3 regions of the Glaciimonas sp. CA11.2 genome follow, and region 1 is predicted to be linked to each of the others. Evidence: predicted binding sites of a transcription regulator. Region 1 holds the regulator's gene; each other region holds the start of a gene.
The links. Region 1 encodes sigma-54, which starts transcription at its own class of promoters, with help from an activator protein. Its sites were predicted from a motif close to TGGCANGNAANCTGCTTT; they were not measured.

Region 1 (6,544 bases):
TCCTGAATGCGGTGAAATCCATGTCGGTCACGGATGCGAAGAATATTCTGAGTGGCGGCGACACATCGGTAACCGATTTTTTCAGAGAGAAAACTGCCACCCCGTTAGGAGAAAAATTTCTCCCGATAGTAAAGAAAATCACCGACCGTAACGGTGTATCCACACAATACAATTCGACGATGGGATTGGTCAGTAAAACGGGTCTTGTGCCAGGTCAGGCGGCGACTGTTGAAGGCTATGTCACGCAGCGCACCTTGGATGGCTTGTTTTACATGATAGGGGAAGAGGAAAAAGCGATTCGACGTGATCCGATCGGTGCTGGCAGTGCAATTATCGGAAAAGTTTTTGGCGCATTAAAGCAATAGGCTGCGGCATACCATCGTCATGGTATTTTTGATGTGGACCGAATTGGGAAAGTTACGGGTCTGGCGACTTTATGAAAACTCTTTTGAGAGTGACGTTATAAAGCTTCTTGCTTAGTTATTTGTTTTGGCCGCTGTTTGAGGTGTACCCGGTTGCGTTCGAGACATTCGAGACATTCGGCGATGCCTCCGAACACTGCTAAACGATGCAAAGTGTTACGAACATATTCGGGCAGGGCGTGTGTAAGTTATATAATTTTAAAATGACAAAGGGCGCATTAACTGCGCCCTTGCTCATTTGTCAGTATAGTATTTTTCAATTTATTTATTGAGCAATACTTACGTTGACCGCATTAGAGAACCCCGTCCATCACGTTGCTGCGATGGGCAAATCCTCAGGTAGATGCTTGATTGCCGAATGTTGATGATTCTGCAATTTGTCCTTATATTTAATCACTTGTCGATCGAGTTTGTCGATTAACAAATCGATGGCGGCGTAAAGGTCATGCGCAATGCTCTCGGCATGCAGGTCTTTGCCTTTAACGCGCAGATTAATTTCGGCTTTTTGACGCTTTTCTTTCTCTGTGATTTTGTCTACCGTCAGGATCACACTAATATCTATGACCTGATCGAAGTGGCGCTTGATACGCTCCAATTTGCTTAGCACGTGTTCGCGAATGGCGGGAGTTACGTCGAGGTGATGCCCACTAATTGTGAAATTCATACAGCGCTCCTATCAAGTGTGTCGTTGGCGGTTCGGACCGGGACGATTAATTCAGTGTTGAATCACCAATTTATTCATCAACCATAAATCAATCAGTCAGAACACAGCGACGTTTGTGCAAACAAGCAAACAGCTATAAAGATTTACGCAAATTGACCGGCGGAATTCGTAAAGCTTCGCGATATTTTGCGACGGTGCGACGGGCCACTACCATACCTTGTTCCGCGAGCATGTCGGCAATCTTGCTGTCAGAGAAAGGACTTTTAGAATCTTCCGCTCCTATCAGTTGTTTGATTAACGCCCGTATCGCCGTTGAGGAAGCCTCTCCACCTGCCTCTGTAGCAACATGGCTGCCAAAGAAATACTTTAATTCGAACATCCCGTGTGGGGTGAGCATGTATTTCTGAGTAGTTACACGTGAGATAGTACTCTCGTGTAATCCTAGTGTATCAGCTATTTCGCGCAACACAAGAGGTCGCATAGCAACCGCCCCATGTGAGAAAAAATTCCGTTGACGCTCAACAATTGCCTGCGCTACACGCAGTATGGTATCGAAGCGCTGACGCATATTTTTGATCAGCCACTTTGCCTCCTGTAGCTGCGAGTTAAGTGATCCCTCGCTCTTGCCCTGCTTGAGAATGTTGGCATAAAGAGCATTAACTCGAAGCCTTGGCATAACGTCATTGTTGAGCATTACCTGCCAACCATTTTTTGTTTTTCTGACAATTACATCTGGTACGACATAATCTGACGCACCGCCAGCAAAGGTCGCGCCGGGATGAGGATTACATTTTTTGATAATAATTTGTGCCTCGCGCAAATCTTCATCATCACACTCCAGCGCTTTTTTGATTTTATTAAAATCGCGCTGGGCAAATAAGGTCAGATAACCTTCAACGATTGTTAGTGCCAGTCGGCGTGTGACGAACGCTACTTTGGGAAATGCTTTGATTTGCAATGCGAGGCATTCTGACGCGTTGCGTGCTCCGACACCAGTTGGGTCGAAGCTTTGGACCATCTTCAAGGCCATCGACAATTCTTCGATCTCGATATCAAGTTGCTCTGGAAGACGTGCAAAAATATCGTCTAGTGATTCCTCCAGGTAGCCGTTTTCATCAAGCGCATCAATGATCAACTCGATCAATGCACGGTCGCGTTGCTGATCAACAGCTTCACGCATTTGTTTGAGCAAATGTTCGCGCAACGTCGATTCGCAGGCTTCTAATTGTGGTCGTGAATCCTCATCATCTGGGGCTTTGGAGGTTCGGGAAACGTCGTCAAAGCTCCATTCGCTGTCAGTATTGCCGTTCTCTTGATTGTTTTCGCCAGACTCAGGGGCTTCACCACCGCCCTCGGGCTCTGTAGGCGAGCTGCTTACTTCGCTGTCACCAGGTGGCGCATCCATTGTTGAGGCGCTGGTACTGATCGCCCCGTCGGCGAGTAATCGCACTGAATTATCCAAAGGATCGTCTAGACGTTCCAGTAACGGATTATCCGAAAGGATGTGTTCGAGTTCCTGATGTAACTCCAACGTAGACAACTGCAACAATCGAATCGATTGCTGCAGTTGCGGGGTTAGCGCCAGATGCTGCGAGGTACGGAGTTGAAGAGATTGTTTCATGGGCGCTAGGGAATCCGTTGAATCCGTTACATGCGGAAATGTTCACCCAGATAAACTCGTCGCACAGATTCATTGGCGATGATGTCGTCTGGACTGCCGCTGGCTAGCACGCTACCTTGGTTGATGATGTATGCCCGGTCACAAATGCCGAGCGTTTCGCGCACATTATGGTCGGTGATCAAGACACCGATGCCGCGCTCTTTAAGGAACCTGACGATACGTTGAATTTCGATAACGGCGATAGGATCAATACCGGCGAACGGCTCATCAAGAAGCACGAAGCGCGGATTAGTGGCTAAAGCGCGGGCGATTTCGACACGTCGTCGTTCACCACCGGATAAAGATAACGCCTGATTTTCTCGCAATTTCTCAATTTGCAATTCTTGCAGCAGCGAATCGAGTTTGTCCGAGATCTCATCTTTAGTCAGTGCGTTGCCGTTTGGCCGCTGCAACTCAAGTACCGCACGAATATTGTCTTCGACCGTTAGCTTGCGAAAAACAGAGGCCTCTTGCGGCAGATAAGACAGGCCAAGCACCGCGCGTTGATGAATCGGTAAACGCGAGATGTCAACGCCATCTAAATCAATTGTTCCACCATCCGATGGCACCAGACCGACGATCATATAGAAAGAAGTCGTTTTTCCAGCGCCGTTAGGACCAAGCAAGCCGACGACCTCGCCGTTATTTACTTTCAAAGAGACATCGCGGACTACTTGGCGCGCGCCATAACTTTTTTGCAGCCCTTTAACGATCAAGGTGCTTAAATTTGTAGAGGTCATCTTATTTACTCTTCGGCTGGATGACTGCTTTGATGCGGCCCGCGCCAGGTTGACTATTGCCGGAAACATTGTTACTGACCGAGTAGAACTCCACGCGACTATCGTAAGAGATGAATTCGCCGTTTACAACATCGGTGACTTTGGTCCCTTGCAGACGTCGCATTTGCGCTTTCGAAAATAATTTAACGATTTCAGTTTTATCGTCGTACTCAATTCGCTCAGCTTCACCTTCGATCCATAAGTCAGGACCGCCGTCGCGCTTTTGGCGAAACGTGGCTAAGCCACCGGGAGGTGCGTATAAGGTGGCAAATTGATAGCCTGATGGGTCCGTCGTGACGACGACTTTGTTGGCTTTCATGATCAGCGTGCCGCGGGTCAGTATCACCTTGCCGGTGAATATCTTTACTTGTTTTACGTCGTCCAGCGTGAACTGGTCTGCGTCTACGTTGGATGGTTTATCTGCGTCAGCTTTTTCAGCATGGGCACCTGAAATACAAGTCAGTTGCAGCGCGAGTAGGGTTAAAAATAGAATACGTTTCATAAAAATCCTGAAAGGGGATACTGGCACTAAAAGCAACAATGGCTTCAATAGGATTATCCGGTAATCATGTGAGTTATTTAGTCTGCCGCGGTGTTGCGCGATAGGTGCCACGGACATTGTTTAATAGGCGTAATTGCATAGTCGCATTATTGGCATACATACCAACACCGGTCATTTTCGACTGATCGATCGTGATTTCGACCGCTTTGTTGCTTGTCATAATGTCATCATCTGGCAATAGCTGAAGGTACTCGGACTGCAAATGAAGCTTTGACGACTTTGGCGTCGCTGAGCGGTCTGCGTTCACATTGCCGTACATATTCACTTTACTGTTGTTGTCTTCGATTTTGGCAGTATTGGAGCGCAAGGTCATCGGCGGTTGTTGTTTATCAAGGCTACGAATGACGGGAAGAATCACGTCAAATGAATCGTCGGCGGGATTGTGCGTCAGGCGTTGACCTGAGATGTTGTAGCGTGGCTGACCATTAAGTGCGAGTTGCACATAATTAAAATTTTCGACGTAATAATCAGGCGCAACACGCGGCGCACCCGGCAATAATTGCTCTGTATTTTTACGCATCACTTCCATGATCCAGAAACTACCGAGAGTGAGTGCCACACACACCGTCAGCAGCAGCATGAAGCGTAGGCGAAAAGTTGACCGCAGGTTTTTCATGCCGCCTCTATGACGCCGGTCAAATACTGTGCCAAAGCGGCGGCGTACTTGCCTTGCGCACGCAGAATTAAATCACAGACTTCACGCGCAGCGCCTTGCCCGCCGTTTGCCTGCGTAACATAGTGAACGCGCGATTTGACCTCCTGATGACCATTGGGGACACTGACAGCAAAACCGGTACGCGTCAAAATAGGCAGGTCAATGATGTCGTCGCCAATAAAACCGCAAACATCTGGGGTAAGGTTGGTATCGGCCAATAACGCGGCAAATGCGGTATTTTTGTTATGCGCGCCTTGATAGACGTGCGTAATGCCGAGATCGCTCACCCGACGGCTGACGATGGCTGAGCTGCGCGCACTGATAATGGCGGTGATAATCCCTGCTTGTTGGAGTAATTTGATGCCGAGTCCGTCGAGTACATTGAAACGTTTTATTGCCTCTCCGTCGGGACCAAACAATATGCCACCATCGGTCAACACGCCATCGACGTCAAAAATCATCATCTTGATTTGGGCGGCGCGCGCCATGACTTCTGCGGGTATGTTAATAGTATTGGGGGCGGCTACCATCAAATCACCTTGGCACGGGTCAAATCATGAATATGTAGCGCACCGACCAGTTTGCCATCGGCATCTGCCACCAGCAACTGGTTAATTCGGAACTCTTCCATGATTTGTACAGCATCAACTGCCAATTGGTCAGGGCCAACAGTACGCGGATTAGCATGCATCACGTCGGCAATTGTCAGCTTGGAAAAGTCCTGTACGTGTTCAATTAGGCGTCGCAGATCGCCGTCGGTGAATACGCCGACAGGGTGAAATTTATCGTCCACGATTGCCGTCATGGCAATACCTTTGTGTGTGATTTCGAGCAATGCTGCCGATAACGATACTTCTGCGGTGACCGCAGGAATATCGACACCGCTGCGCATAACGTCACGCACGTGGGTCAGTAAGCGTCTGCCGAGCGCGCCGCCAGGATGGGAGCGAGCAAAATCTTCTTCACGAAAGCCACGCGCATCCAGCAATGCTACCGCCAGCGCGTCACCTAGCGCCAAGGTCGCGGTAGTGCTTGCAGTTGGCGCAAGATTAAGGGTGCACGCCTCTTGGTCTACTTTGACGTTGAGATGAACTGTTGCTAACTGTGCAAGGGAAGAGTGGTCATTGCCGGTCATCGCAATTAGCGTCGCGCCCATGCGTTTAACGATCGGCACGATCGCCATTAACTCGGCGGTTTCGCCGGAGTTGGAAATAGCGATAAAAGCGTCATTTTCTGTCACCATCCCAAGATCGCCATGGGCGGCTTCGGCGGGATGAATGAATAAGGCCGGTGTGCCGGTCGATGCCAGCGTTGAGGCAATTTTTCGGGCTATATGACCGGACTTGCCGATACCAGAAACAACGACACGACCGGTACAGCTCAACAATAGTGCGACCGCTTGCGCAAAGGGAGCTTCAATGGCCCCCATTGCACTGTCGGCAGACATCCCGGCGCTGTCAGAAATGCGGTTTTTTAGCGCAATTATTGCATCCGCTTCGATTTGTAGCGTTTGACACGCGAGCTCAAGCGCTCGTTTGGCGTTAAAAGATTTTGGCAAGATTTTGGCATGGATTACACTCATCTCGAAAGTATAAACGAATTCCTAAAGCAAAAAACTTGCCAGTGTCATTATGGTGCAATTAATATCGACATATTGCACGGTGGTGTTGCGTACAGCGTCGGATAATCATTTTAATTATTAAATTAATTATTAAATTAATTATCAATCATGCAATTGTTGAGCAATAACTAAGCAAACATGTTTTCCACATCAGGATTGACGCATTTCTATGCGCTGTTAC
Region 2 (6,544 bases), 540 kb from region 1:
ACGTTTAAAAGCGAAACAAGTGGGTGAGAATTATGAGTGCGCGGTCGGAAGCCACTCTTCCAGAGTCACCTCGAAGGTCATACAAATTGGGTTCGCACCGGCGACAAAGGGGCCACCATAAACGTTACCCTCCGGGTCGGCAACGACGCCAGTGAGTGATGCAATGAGAGAACCATCATCCTTTGAGCGAACCTCTCCCGCAAGGCTGACAATCTCAACCGCTGGCCCTTTAATCTGGACATATTTGCCATCCAGCGTTCCCAAACACGCATCCACCAGACTACCCAGCGCCCCCCGCACGAAGGCGTTCTTGAAGCCCTCTGCGATACACAGTTTCTCGACCCCTAAAACCAGATCTTCGTTAGGTGCGATACGTGCATAAGCAACGCGTCCCATAGTGCCGGTTTCAACGATCGTTGTATCATTCATTCGGACTCTCCGCTTGCGGTTGTATTAAGGGAATATTCGTTTCTGGATCGAAAGTCACGCGTAGTTCAAAGCCATCCAACGAGGTAACCAGCACCGAAATTGGGGTCGATCCAACAATACAGGTATCAGTAATGATGTGACCGCCCTTCACTGTCCCATTCTCTGTGCGAATAGCCGCATGACAATGCACGATGGGACGACCATGCTGATTTTTACCCAGCGTAGCATTGCCAAAAATCATGTATGCGCGCCCAGCCTGAATCGGTTTCGAATAAGCGATCATGGCTTGATGAGATGGATCGGGCGGCGCGACGCAGTATTCGAGATGATCGAAATAACCACCGAGTATCGTGGTCGAGGCGTTCTTGATACCGATCTCGATCAATGGCTTCACAATAGCTTCAAAGAGACTTAAGCCTGGCACCAGCGTCAAACGGACATGTCTGCCACTGGCGGAATGCCGACTTTGAATACGGACCGGATTAAACGGTCCGGGATGCAGCATCATGCGTGGCCGATGCGCCTGTGGCGAGGCATTCGTATGTGACGCGTTCCTGGTGTTCATAGATGACACTCCCCTTCTGCCTCCAATAACGCTTTAACCTCTTTCTTTACAATCTTTCCGTAAGCGGATTTCGGCATTGTTTCCCAAAACACAAACCGACGCGGCCACTTATATTTGGCGATGCGTTCCTCCAAATGTGCCTGTAACTGTCCGCACTCCACAGTCAAATTGTCTTTGGTAACGATCACCGCAATACCGCTTTCACCCCATTTCGGGTCCGGCAAACCCAGTACCGCGACTTCCGACACTGCCGGATGGGTCAATAATGCTTCTTCAATTTCGCGCGGGTACACATTAGAACCACCTGAAATATACATATCAGAGGAACGACCGGTGATATAAAGAAATCCTTCACGATCAACGTGGCCTATGTCGCCGGTATGAAACCAGTCGTCCTTAAATGCCTTGGCATTGGCATCCGGATTGTTGTGATAACCCATGAATACGGCGAGGCCGCGTACGCATATTTCGCCGGTCTCGAATGCCGTCAACTTTTGTCCGCTATCATTGAGAATGGCAATCTCCATTCCCGTGCGGGGAATGCCGCACGTGCCGACCCGCGCATGCGGATCGTTGTCATCGTCGGTATGCATATAAGTCGGCAAAAATGTAATGTTGCCGGTAACTTCGCCGAGCCCGTAATACTGCACCAACACCTTACCGAGCTTCTGTAGCGCGTAACGCTGGTCGGCACGATACATCGGCGCGCCAGCGTAGATGACGTGCTGAAGCGAGCTGTGATCGTAACGGTCTACCGATGGATCTTCGGTCAATATTTTGACGATGGTCGGGACAGTAAACATATTATCGATACGATGTTTCTCTACCAGTTGCCAGGCTTCCTCCGGCACTAATCTTTCGGTCGCAAGCAATACGCTGGCAGCACCGCGGGCCGTATTGACAATCGCGTGTATTCCAGCGCCGTGCGAGAGTGGAGCAACTACCAAGGAACGCGAGCGATGCGATAGTCCTGGTAGCAAATCAGCCAGATGGTTGGTCACCACAAACGCCATTTGTCCGTGCGATAACATTCCTGCTTTTGGATGGCCGGTCGTACCTGATGTATAGAAGAACCAGAGCGGATCTTCATACTCTACCTCGACCTCGTCAAACGGCACTGCACCGCTTGTCGGCGCTGCTGCAAGAGTCCCATAGTCCATTTCTCCGTCACGCGCATCGGAGAGGGCAATCACATGTGTCAGCGCAGGAGAAACAGCTTTAATAGCATCGACGTAATGTGCCAAACCACGGTCATACAACATCACCGTCGCACCGCTGGATTGCCCCAGATAAGCGGCTTCCGGTGGCGTAATACGCACGTTGGTAGGAACCCATACCAAGCCGAGTTTGAATGCGATCCAGGCGCTCTCAAAGATTTGCAAATTGTTGCGAGAATGCACCAAAAACCTGTCACCCTTTTTGACGCCTAATTGATGCAAAGCATGCGCTACCGCATCGACGCGGTCATTAATATCTTTCCAGGTAGCGACGTCATCGCCAATAATGATGCCCGCGTCATCGGGAAAACGGCGCGCGACATCCGATAACAGCCGCCCCAGATTCATGACTTTTTTTAACATGGTCTCGCTCTTATTTCGGTTGGGCTTATTAATTGTTGTTGCATGTGAGCTGTGCGGAGACAAGACAAACATCAAGAATTCAAGATTGATTTGCTCTGGTTTGCTTTGCTTTTACACCGCCTCATCAGGTGCCTCAAAAAACCTGTTGCACGAGCTAGGGTCGCATTGAGAAGCAGAGCCGTACGGAGGTACGGTGAGCATCGGAAATGCGAGATTGGTTTGCGCAGCAGGTTTTTTGAGGTACCTGTTTGGGCAGCAGGTTTTTCGAGGTACCTACCTGACGCGCTCTAAAATGCTGACATAATTTGCTACTGCGGCACCGCCCATATTGAATACGCCGACATATCTGGCATCCGCTATTTGCATTTCGCCCGCATCGTGGCAAGCCTGCATCGCTGCCATGACATGCATTGAAACACCGGTGGCGCCAATTGGATGACCTTTCGATTTCAGTCCGCCAGAAGGATTAATCGGTAAACGGCCTTCTTTGGTGGTGACGCCGTCGAGAATCGCGTGCGCGCCTCGTCCTGGCTCAGCCAAACCCATTGCTTCATATTCCAGCAATTCCGCGATAGTAAAGCAGTCGTGGGTTTCTACTAGCGACAGATCTGTAAGCGTCAACTTTGCCTGCGCCAGCGCCCTCTTCCACGCCAGACTGCCGCCCTCGAAGGACGTTGGGTCACGCCGACTGAGCGGCAGAAAATCATTGACGTGCACTGCCGAGCGAAACTGCACCGCACGCGGCATACTTTTAGCGACATCAGCGGCGCTGATGATCATTGCCACTGCACCGTCTGAAATCAAGGAACAATCGGTACGTTTCAGCGGGCCGGCGACGAATGGATTCTTTTCAGATACATGACGGCAAAAGTCAAAGCCCAGATCTTTGCGCATATGCGCATAAGGATTGGCCGCGCCATTTTTATGGTTCTTTGCTGCGATTGCTGCCAAAGCATCCGACTGATCGCCGTAACGATCAAAATAGGCTTGGGCAATATTGCCGAACACACCTGCGAAACCGCCAGCAATGGCCGCTTCTTCTTTAACGTAGGAACATTTGAGCAAGACATCGCCAACTGCCGCTGTAGCCAGTTCGCTCATTTTTTCGTAGCCAATGACTAGCGCATGGCGCGACTGACCGGATAAAATTGCCTGTAATCCTGAATGAATTGCTGCTGAGCCGGTGGCGCAAGCGTTTTCGACCCGGACTGCTGGCGTGAATCGCATTTCCGGAATGCTATTAAAAATGAGTGAAGAAGGAAAATCCTGCTGCAGAAAGCCGCCATTAAAGGTGCCGATGTGAATAGAACTGATATCGGCCGGTGTCAGACCCGCGTGCGCTATCGCCGCCTGCGCTACTTCGGCAATCAATATTTCAGGATCGAGGGCATCAAGTTTACCAAACTTAGAATGGTTCCAGCCGGTAATGCATGGGGCGGAAGTCGATGGAGAGGAAGTCGTCATTTGGATTCCTAAAAAGAGTTTTCAGAATAATGCTATGCAAAAATAATGCCAAGGTTATGACACGAACGGCAACTATAGGTAACTGTCGCCAAGAACTATCAAATGGTCATTCTCAATGTAGATCAAGGCGAAAAATGAAGTAGAAGCGAATGAAAGCGTATGGCGTCAATATTATCCTTTTGCGCAGCGGCGTGGCGTATGGACCGATTTTTGGGGCGGCGATTGCATAGCAACTGGCGTGCAGCGTGAGATAAAGAATTTTGCTGCACCGCAGTAACGACAGGTGTTTATTTTATGCGACAGGTGTCGCACAAAATAAACACCTGACATCCTTTGTCGAAATTGCATTTTTAGACGAGAATATCAGCACTGGGCTGAGGATAGCTGCCAGAGCAAGAGACGAGGAGGAAGAGAAGCACGACAATATAGCCAATCGGAATAACCGCCGATAGCAAAACTGGGCCTTGGCACTTAAATTGCTCTATCCAATCTTACGCAGCGTAGCTACCAGGTTCCAGAGATCATTTTTTATATAACTAAAATCCAGGAGACAAACAGATGGGTAATCGCGTTGGTATCATTTCACGCCGCAATTTTTTGAAAACAATTTCTGCCACATCGGCAATCGCCGCCAGTGGCTTAAGTATGGTTTCGACACAAGCTTTTGCCGCTGCCGAGTTCACCTTAAAATTCGCCAATAATCTGCCAGTCACACATCCGATGAATGTGCGGGCAAAAGAAATGGCGGCAAAAATTGCGACCGACTCAAAAGGTCGCATTGATATGCAAGTCTATCCAAATAGCCAGCTCGGTACTGATACCGACATGCTGTCGCAAATTCGTGCTGGCGCTATTGATTACTTTTTGCTTTCACCGTTGATTCTTGGAACACTAGTCTCGGATGCACAAATCAGCGGAATTGGTTTTGCATTTAAAGATTACAACCAAGTGTGGGCAGCGATGGATGGCGATCTTGGCGCCCACGTGCGCAAACAGATTTCGGCGAAATCGACACTGTTCGCGTTCGACAAAATTTGGGATAACGGCTATCGCCAAATCACCAACAGCAGTCGCCCGATTAATAAGCCGGAAGACTTGAAAGGTATGAAATTACGCGTTCCACCAAGTCCACTCTGGACCTCAATGTTCCGCGCATTTGATGCTGCGCCAACCAGCATTAACTTTGCCGAAGTCTATTCAGCGCTGCAAACAAAAATCGTCGAAGGCCAGGAAAATCCACTAGCGATCATCTCGACTGCCAAACTGTACGAAGTGCAGAAATATTGTTCGATGACGAATCATATGTGGGATGGTTTTTGGTGTCTGGCGAATAAAACCTCTTTCGAAAAGCTGCCGAAGGATCTTCAGGATATCGTCACGCGTAATATCAACGAAGCCGGTCTGAAGCAACGCGTTGACACCAAGGCACTTAACGATTCACTAGTCGCCGAAATGAAAACCAAAGGCCTGCAATTCAACGATACCAACAACGACGCTTTTCGCACCAAGCTACGTAGTGCTGGATTTTACGAGCAATGGCACAAAAAATTTGGGGATGAGGCTTGGGCCATCCTTGAGAAATACACCGGAAAATTGGCCTGATGGACGCCGCTACGACCTATACCACACCAGTGCAAAGCCATTTTCTGGCGCGGCTTCTGGCGACGGTCAACCGCGGCGTGATGCACGTTGTCGCTGCGGTGGCGGCAACGCTGGTGATTGTTGAGACGTTGATATTGCTGATCGGCGTGACCTATCGCTATGCGTTGCACGATCCGCTGATCTGGTCGGACGAACTGGCCTCAACACTATTCATCTGGCTATCGATGCTGGGTGCGGTGCTGGCGCTTGACCGTGGTGAACATATGCGGCTAACGGCGATTGTTAATAAACTTTCCGAAAAATGGCGCATCTGGTTCGAGACTGTGGCAGCGCTGATTGTCTGCATCTTTGTTCTGATGATCATTCACCCGGCCGTCACCCATGCGACCGACCAAATGGCGATCACCACGCCCGCTCTGGAAATTCCGGACGGCCTGCGTGCGGCGGCTTTGCCAGTCGGTGCCATTTTGATGTTGCTGGCTGCGGTTGCCCGTATGGCTAGCCATGCGACCTTTAAACAAGTCACCTCAGCAATCGGTGTGGTGGGCGTTATCGCTCTGGCTTTGTGGCTAGGCAAACCATTGCTGCTCGCCATGGGCAACTACAATCTGATCATATTTTTCGTCGTGCTGATTGGTGCGTGCGTGGCTGGCGGTATTCCAATTGCGTTTGCATTCGGTACTGCCACCATGGCTTATCTGGCGTTAGCCACGAATGCGCCAATGATGATCGTGGTGAGCCGCATGGACGAAGGTATGTCCAGTCTGATTTTACTCTCGGTACCGTTATTTGTTTTGCTCGGCGCACTGCTGGAAATCAGCGGTCTGGCGCGTACGCTGATCGATTTCATGGCCGCGTTGCTTGGACACGTACGCGGCGGCTTGCAATACGTCCTCCTTGGCGC
Region 3 (6,544 bases), 3.7 Mb from region 1:
TCGTGCGGGGATATTTTTTCACAAAGACATTATGGAATTACTGGAATTGTTGCAGCTTGCACTGCCGACCTTGATAAAAGGCGTGGGCTACACCCTGATATTTGCGGTGGCATCAATGCTAGGCGGTCTTCTACTCGGTTTTCCGCTGGCGGTTGCGCGCATTTTGCCGTCGCGCCTGTGTCAATGGCCTGCCACCGTCTATATCAGCTTGCTACGCGGCACGCCCTTGCTGGTGCAGATTTTTGTGATTTATTATGGCCTGCCAAGCGTTGGCATCAATTTTTCTCCCTTGACTGCCGGTATCCTTGCATTAAGTCTCAATTCATCAGCCTATCTGTCCGAAAGCCTTCGGGGCGCTATTATTGGTGTGGATAAAGGTCAATGGTCGGCCAGTTACAGCATCGGTTTGACATATTGGCAGACACTGCGCTATATCGTCGTTCCTCAGGCCATCAGGATTGCCGTGCCTTCGATGAGCAATACACTCATCAGTTTAATAAAGGACACGTCCTTAGTGTCGGTCATCACCGTCACGGAACTGATGCTGGCAACTAAAGAAGTCATCGCCGTGACCTTTCGTCCACTGCCCTTATATCTTGCAGCCGCGGTGATGTATTGGTGTTTAAGCATTTGCTTTGAGCGCCTTCAAAGCCGTCTTGAGAAGAAATTGGGTAAAGCGCATAAAACTAACTAAGTTTTATGCGGCTCTTCTGCGCTGTAGAGCGCTAAACCGACTCAAAACCAGCGCTCCGCAATTTGTCTATGCCGGTCCAGATACTTTTAAAGCCAAATATCTAGAAATTGCTCGGATTATGATCTGGTACCGGATCCTCTTCAGGGCTAGGGACGGGTCCCGGTCCTGGCAATGGTGGCTCTTCCGCCGGGACGGGTGTTGGCGCGCGGTGCCCAATACTGCCCGCTTGCGATTCAAAAAAGGCTGCTTCAGGCATGCTCTTCTCCGTCTGATGTAAGATTTTTATCGACAGTTCTCAAGGACAACTCTCAGTTCAAGCTCCCCATTACGCCAATCAATGGCGCTGATAACTTTTAAAATCTGAGTTTACTCCGTCAACGCAATCAAATTATCAACCTCAATTTTAGCAAAATCGACACTGCTATCGAACGCCGTATCACGGGTCGAATGTGCACTTTCCGTATTATTTCTACTAGTAACCTGAGCGCCAGCAATAAGAATTTGGTATCCATCGTGCCAAAGATCATCGTGGCCTTGCGTCGGCAGTGGCACGATGGTGTAACCACGATAGTCAATATTTTCATTTTGATTATCAGCTGAGAGCATTTTTTACCTCCATTGAATTGGTCGGAAATTTATCTAAATATCCTAGCATGCGACCGAAAATTACGCATCTCGTGTCGATGGTGTACTGTGTAAGAGTGATAACGTTATTGAAAGTGAACCAAATCCATTGTTATTCGTCCTACTTGCAGTGGTGCAAGAATCTATGCGTTTTCATTATCCACCCGCAGTCTCAACTAGTTTGGAGAGATCGATCATGACAACACACAGCACGCACAGCGAGGACGAATCGACCACAGAGCATCAGCAAACCCCGCATTGGCGTATTGACGACCTGGCATTCTCGACAATCGATATTCCAGCCGTTCGTTCGGACGAAAATCTATTTTATCTCGTCGCCTGCGCCTCATTTGTAGAAAGCGGTTCCGATTTATATACGCAAAATTTAATTGCTTATTACGGTGACGATCCAGAAATAGCCGACTGGTTAACCCACTATTGGGAAGTAGAAGAACTACAGCACGGCAATGCCTTAAAAGCGTACATTGCCCACGTCTGGCCAGAATTCAACTGGCAACTTGCCTATAACGATTTTCTCGAAGAGTATTCGCGTTATTGCAAGGTCGAACTGCTTGAGCCTAGCAAAGCCCTTGAAATGGTCGCCCGTTGCGTTGTCGAAACTGGCACTGCCACTTTCTATCAAGCATTAGCCCGCAGCACCAATGAGCCTGTCATGCGCGATTTAGCAACGCTGATCGCAAACGACGAAGTTAATCATTACAAACATTTCTTCCGCTATTTTCGCCGTTTGCGCCAAAAGGAAGGCTTAAGTCGCCGCCATATTTTCGGTGCTTTGCGCCGACGCACATTTGAAATGAAAACCGAAGATAGTGCATGCGCTTTACGGCACGTCTTCAAGTTCCGCGAACCAGAACACGCCAACGACTCCTTACGTTTAAAAACAATTAGCGCAATGATGAATACGACCGTGCGCACCAATCTGCGCGCCGATATGACTATTAAAATGATGATGCGCCCTCTCGACCTGCCACCCGTACTCCAAACTCTGGTCGCCTATCCGGTGACACAAATTATGAACCGGGTTTTTTTACGTTAGGATTTTGGAGCTAGTCCGTGCGCCAAAGCACTTCATCACGTTTTCCGCTCACCAATCTGGCCGCAGTGGTAACAATATCACGCCCTAAAATAATCCGACCGCACTAACTCAGTGCGCAGTCAGGTTGTGCTTTTACTAACACGCACTCAAAAGACGCGCACTTTCGGCCCACGGTTCGAATGCTGTCTATCTTATAACCCTATTGTCATAAAACTGATTCCCCAGTGCAATTTCCAAGGGTGATGCCATTGGCATGCATCCTGCTAATACAGGTGGGAGGCTAGTACAAATAGTGATTGCCCTCTCATCCATACATAACAAGGGGATTTACATGACACGTCGCACAGTCTTAAAAGCTACAGCACTTGGGGCATTCGCACTCGCCGCAGCATCTTGGCTGCCGTCGGCGTTTGCCGCCGACACCATCAAAGTCGGTATTCTGCACTCCCTATCAGGCACCATGGCAATTTCAGAGACATCTTTGAAAGATGTCGCGCTGATGACCATCGCAGAAATCAATGCGCACGGCGGTGTTATGGGCAAACAATTGGAGCCGGTCGTCGTCGATCCAGCTTCCAACTGGCCGCTATTCGCTGAAAAAGCGCGTCAACTGATTTCACAAGACAAGGTTTCAGTAGTATTTGGCTGCTGGACATCAGTGTCACGTAAATCGGTTCTTCCGGTTTTCAAAGAAACCAACAGCCTGTTGTTCTACCCGGTCCAATACGAAGGTGAAGAATTAGAGAAAAACGTTTTCTACACCGGCGCTGCACCAAACCAGCAAGCTATTCCTGCGACAGAATATCTGATGTCAAAAGAAGGCGGCGGAGCTAAACGCTTTGTACTGCTGGGAACCGACTATGTCTATCCACGCACAACCAACAAAATTTTGCGTGCCTTCCTGCATAGCAAAGGTGTCAAAGATACTGACATCGACGAAGTGTATACACCGTTCGGTCACTCCGACTATCAAACCATCGTTGCTAACATCAAGAAGTTTGCAGCAGGCGGCAAGACTGCCGTTATCTCGACCATCAACGGCGACTCCAATGTTCCTTTCTACAAAGAACTGGGCAATGCGGGCTTGAAAGCTACTGACGTTCCAGTCGTTGCTTTCTCAGTCGGTGAAGAAGAGTTGCGCGGCGTGGATACCAAGCCATTGGTTGGCCATCTGGCTGCATGGAATTATTTTGAGTCGATCAAAAATCCTATCAATGCTGCATTCATTAAAAAATGGAAAGCCTACGCAGTTGCGCAAAAACTACCTAACGCCAGCACTGTCGTGACGAACGATCCAATGGAAGCGACCTATGTCGGCATCTACATGTGGAAACAAGCAGTAGAAAAAGCGAAATCGACTGATACCGATAAAGTCATCGCCGCGATGGGCGGTCAGAAATTCAATGCGCCGTCAGGCTATGTATTGGAAATGGACGCCACCAATCACCATCTGCACAAGCCAGTAATGATCGCCGAAATCAAAGCTGACGGTCAGTTCAACGTCGTCAACAAGACCAAGACCACTATCCGCGCGCAACCCTGGAGCCCATACATCGTGGGTAACGAGAGCAAGCAAAAGCTGTAATCGTCTCATTGCAATAAGTGTCAACGGCCTCATTCACCACGCATGATCATAAGATTTAGCGCGGCGAATGAGGAAATGAGGATACAGCAAAGTATCGATGCATTACCAAACTCTAGCAACACCATTTCTTGTTGAGATGAACTGCTTCTGACGGCTTGCTTCAAGTCCGTCACCGCAGACAACGCTTTACCTTACTCAAAAAAGAATGCAATGAATCGGCTCAAAAAAACGCTTATCATCGGCTGGCTCTGCATTCAAACGATGGCAGCACATGCCGCCGTTGATCCAGCACTCCTAAAATCATTAGCCGGCGACGATCCGGATGTCCGTATCGAGGCTGTCAACAAGATTGCAGCACTCGCTAACGAAGATGCCGCAAAAATCCTCAATGCGCTTAATACCGATGCGCTGTATTCCCGACCCAACGGTGATGTACTGATCATCGACGACACGAAGACTGACAACCCGGCGTTTAATCCTGCGACCGATCAATCCGGCGCAACACCAGATGATGCAGAAGGTATCAGTGTCAACAACCGACTACGCGGCGCTGTCGAAGGTGCGCTATCGGGATTGAAGCTATTCTCTCCAGATAGCAAACGGCGCATGGCAGCAGCAATCGATTTGTTGAAAGACGCCAATCCGGCCCAGATTCCGCTCATCAACAAAGCCCTACAAAAAGAAAGCGATCCTGACATTCAGGCCACTTTGCAACAGGTCATCGCCACCGCCAACTTGCATGCGACTGATCCCGCATTGCGCAAAGCGGCAATTAAAACCCTTGCCACCAGCACCAACGCCAGCATCAAACCAGCACTGCAAAGACTATTGGATAAAAATCCCGATGGCAGTTTTATCGAGCCAGATGAATCCATCCGAATTGAAACGGTTCGCACCCTGGGCGCATTGGATCGCCAGTTGGCAACCACTGAGTTCATCGGAAAAGTGTTTTACGGCATCTCTCTCGGCAGTGTCCTATTGCTAGCCGCGCTGGGTCTCGCCATTACCTTTGGGCTAATGGGCATCATCAACATGGCGCACGGCGAAATGTTGATGATCGGCGCTTACACCACCTACGTCATTCAGATGTTATTTCGCAAGTTTCTGCCAGGTGCGCTGGATGGATACTTGTTAGTGGCCTTGCCAGCCGCATTCATCGTCACTGCTGCCGTCGGCATTGCGCTAGAGCGGTTGGTCCTGCGCTGGTTATATGGTCGGCCACTCGAAACACTTCTCTGCACCTGGGGAATTAGCTTGATGTTGATGCAAACCGTACGCACAATTTTTGGCGCTCAAAACGTCGAGGTCGCCAATCCATCCTGGATGTCGGGCGGTGTCACTGTGCTCGGCTCGCTGGTTCTGTCATACAACCGCATTGTCATTATCTTTTTCGCCTTGTTTGTCGTATTTGCAGTCTGGCTGATTTTGAACAAAACCCGCCTTGGCTTATTTGTTCGCGCAGTCATGCAAAATCGTCGTATGGCGGCGTGCGTCGGGGTCGCTACCGACAAGATCGACATGATGACCTTCGGCCTCGGCTGCGGCATCGCTGGGCTGGGCGGCGTTGCGCTTTCCCAACTCGGCAACGTTGGTCCAGATCTGGGTCAAAGTTATATCGTCGATTCATTCATGGTCGTGGTCCTCGGCGGCGTGGGTCAACTGGCTGGAACGGTGATTGCCGCCATCGGTCTGGGTGAAGTAAATAAATTTCTTGAACCGGTCGCGGGCGCAGTGCTGGCCAAAATCGCGATTCTGGTATTCATTATTGTATTCATTCAAAAACGTCCACAGGGCTTATTTGCACTGAAAGGCAGGAGTGTCGAATGAAAAGCTCTACCATTATTCCGCCCCCGTTGGCGTCTGGCGACTCTATAACCAAAGTTGAGGCGCAACCGCAAACCTCATTCCCGGTCATGCCTGCAAAAACATCACTGTTCTCGCGACCAGCATGGATCGGCATTGGGATTTGCGGCGTGATTCTGTGCCTGCTCCCGATACTCAACCTGAGTTTTCCTGACGGACACCCGCTGCATATTTCAAGTTACACCGTCGCCCTTATCGCCAAATTCATGTGCTACGCCATGGCGGCGTTGGCGCTGGATCTGGTGTGGGGTTACGCCGGTATTTTATCCCTCGGTCACGGCGTATTTTTTGCGCTAGGCGGTTACGCGCACGGCATGTACCTTATGCGGGCGATTGGCCGCGACGGCGTCTATCAAAGCAACTTGCCTGATTTTATGGTGTTTCTGGATTGGAAAACCTATCCATGGTTCTGGTCGATGACTGACAACTTCTGGTACTGCATGGCGTTGGTCGTGTTGGTGCCGGGCGTATTAGCGTTTGTATTCGGCTATTTTGCGTTCCGCTCGCGGATCAAAGGCGTCTATTTTTCAATCATTACGCAAGCGATGACCTTTGCCTTTATGTTGCTGTTCTTCCGCAATAATACCGGCTTCGGCGGTAACAATGGCTTCACCGACTTCAAACGGATTCTGGGTTATTCGATTACCGCGCCATCTACCAAGGCCGTGCTCTTTTTGATTACCTTTGCGTTTTTGTTAAGCACATTGGTGTTGTGCCGCTG

Region 2: a site for sigma-54 is predicted at 4,072-4,089, ahead of RGU75_RS03510 (acetyl-CoA acetyltransferase). Genes of this name have one in related genera too.
Region 3: a site for sigma-54 is predicted at 2,625-2,642, ahead of urtA (urea ABC transporter substrate-binding protein). Genes of this name have one in related genera too.

What each region holds. Positions count from the first base shown of each region.
Region 1 is NZ_JAVIWL010000001.1:1,353,678-1,360,221, reverse strand. Features, by position in the region: gene RGU75_RS05780 (DUF4197 domain-containing protein) at 1-365, shown strand, start outside; gene hpf (ribosome hibernation-promoting factor, HPF/YfiA family) at 733-1,086, opposite strand; gene RGU75_RS05770 (RNA polymerase factor sigma-54) at 1,220-2,707, opposite strand; gene lptB (LPS export ABC transporter ATP-binding protein) at 2,734-3,486, opposite strand; gene lptA (lipopolysaccharide transport periplasmic protein LptA) at 3,488-4,027, opposite strand; gene lptC (LPS export ABC transporter periplasmic protein LptC) at 4,101-4,703, opposite strand; gene RGU75_RS05750 (HAD family hydrolase) at 4,700-5,272, opposite strand; gene RGU75_RS05745 (KpsF/GutQ family sugar-phosphate isomerase) at 5,272-6,324, opposite strand.
Region 2 is NZ_JAVIWL010000001.1:815,965-822,508, forward strand. Features, by position in the region: gene RGU75_RS03495 (PPC domain-containing DNA-binding protein) at 31-429, opposite strand; gene RGU75_RS03500 (PPC domain-containing DNA-binding protein) at 422-994, opposite strand; gene RGU75_RS03505 (acyl-CoA synthetase) at 991-2,646, opposite strand; gene RGU75_RS03510 (acetyl-CoA acetyltransferase) at 2,848-4,038, opposite strand; gene RGU75_RS03515 (TRAP transporter substrate-binding protein) at 4,597-5,640, shown strand; gene RGU75_RS03520 (TRAP transporter large permease subunit) at 5,640-6,544, shown strand, end outside.
Region 3 is NZ_JAVIWL010000001.1:5,088,612-5,095,155, forward strand. Features, by position in the region: gene RGU75_RS21955 (amino acid ABC transporter permease) at 32-694, shown strand; gene RGU75_RS21960 (hypothetical protein) at 795-950, opposite strand; gene RGU75_RS21965 (hypothetical protein) at 1,061-1,300, opposite strand; gene RGU75_RS21970 (ferritin-like domain-containing protein) at 1,515-2,375, shown strand; gene urtA (urea ABC transporter substrate-binding protein) at 2,707-3,960, shown strand; gene urtB (urea ABC transporter permease subunit UrtB) at 4,171-5,787, shown strand; gene urtC (urea ABC transporter permease subunit UrtC) at 5,874-6,544, shown strand, end outside.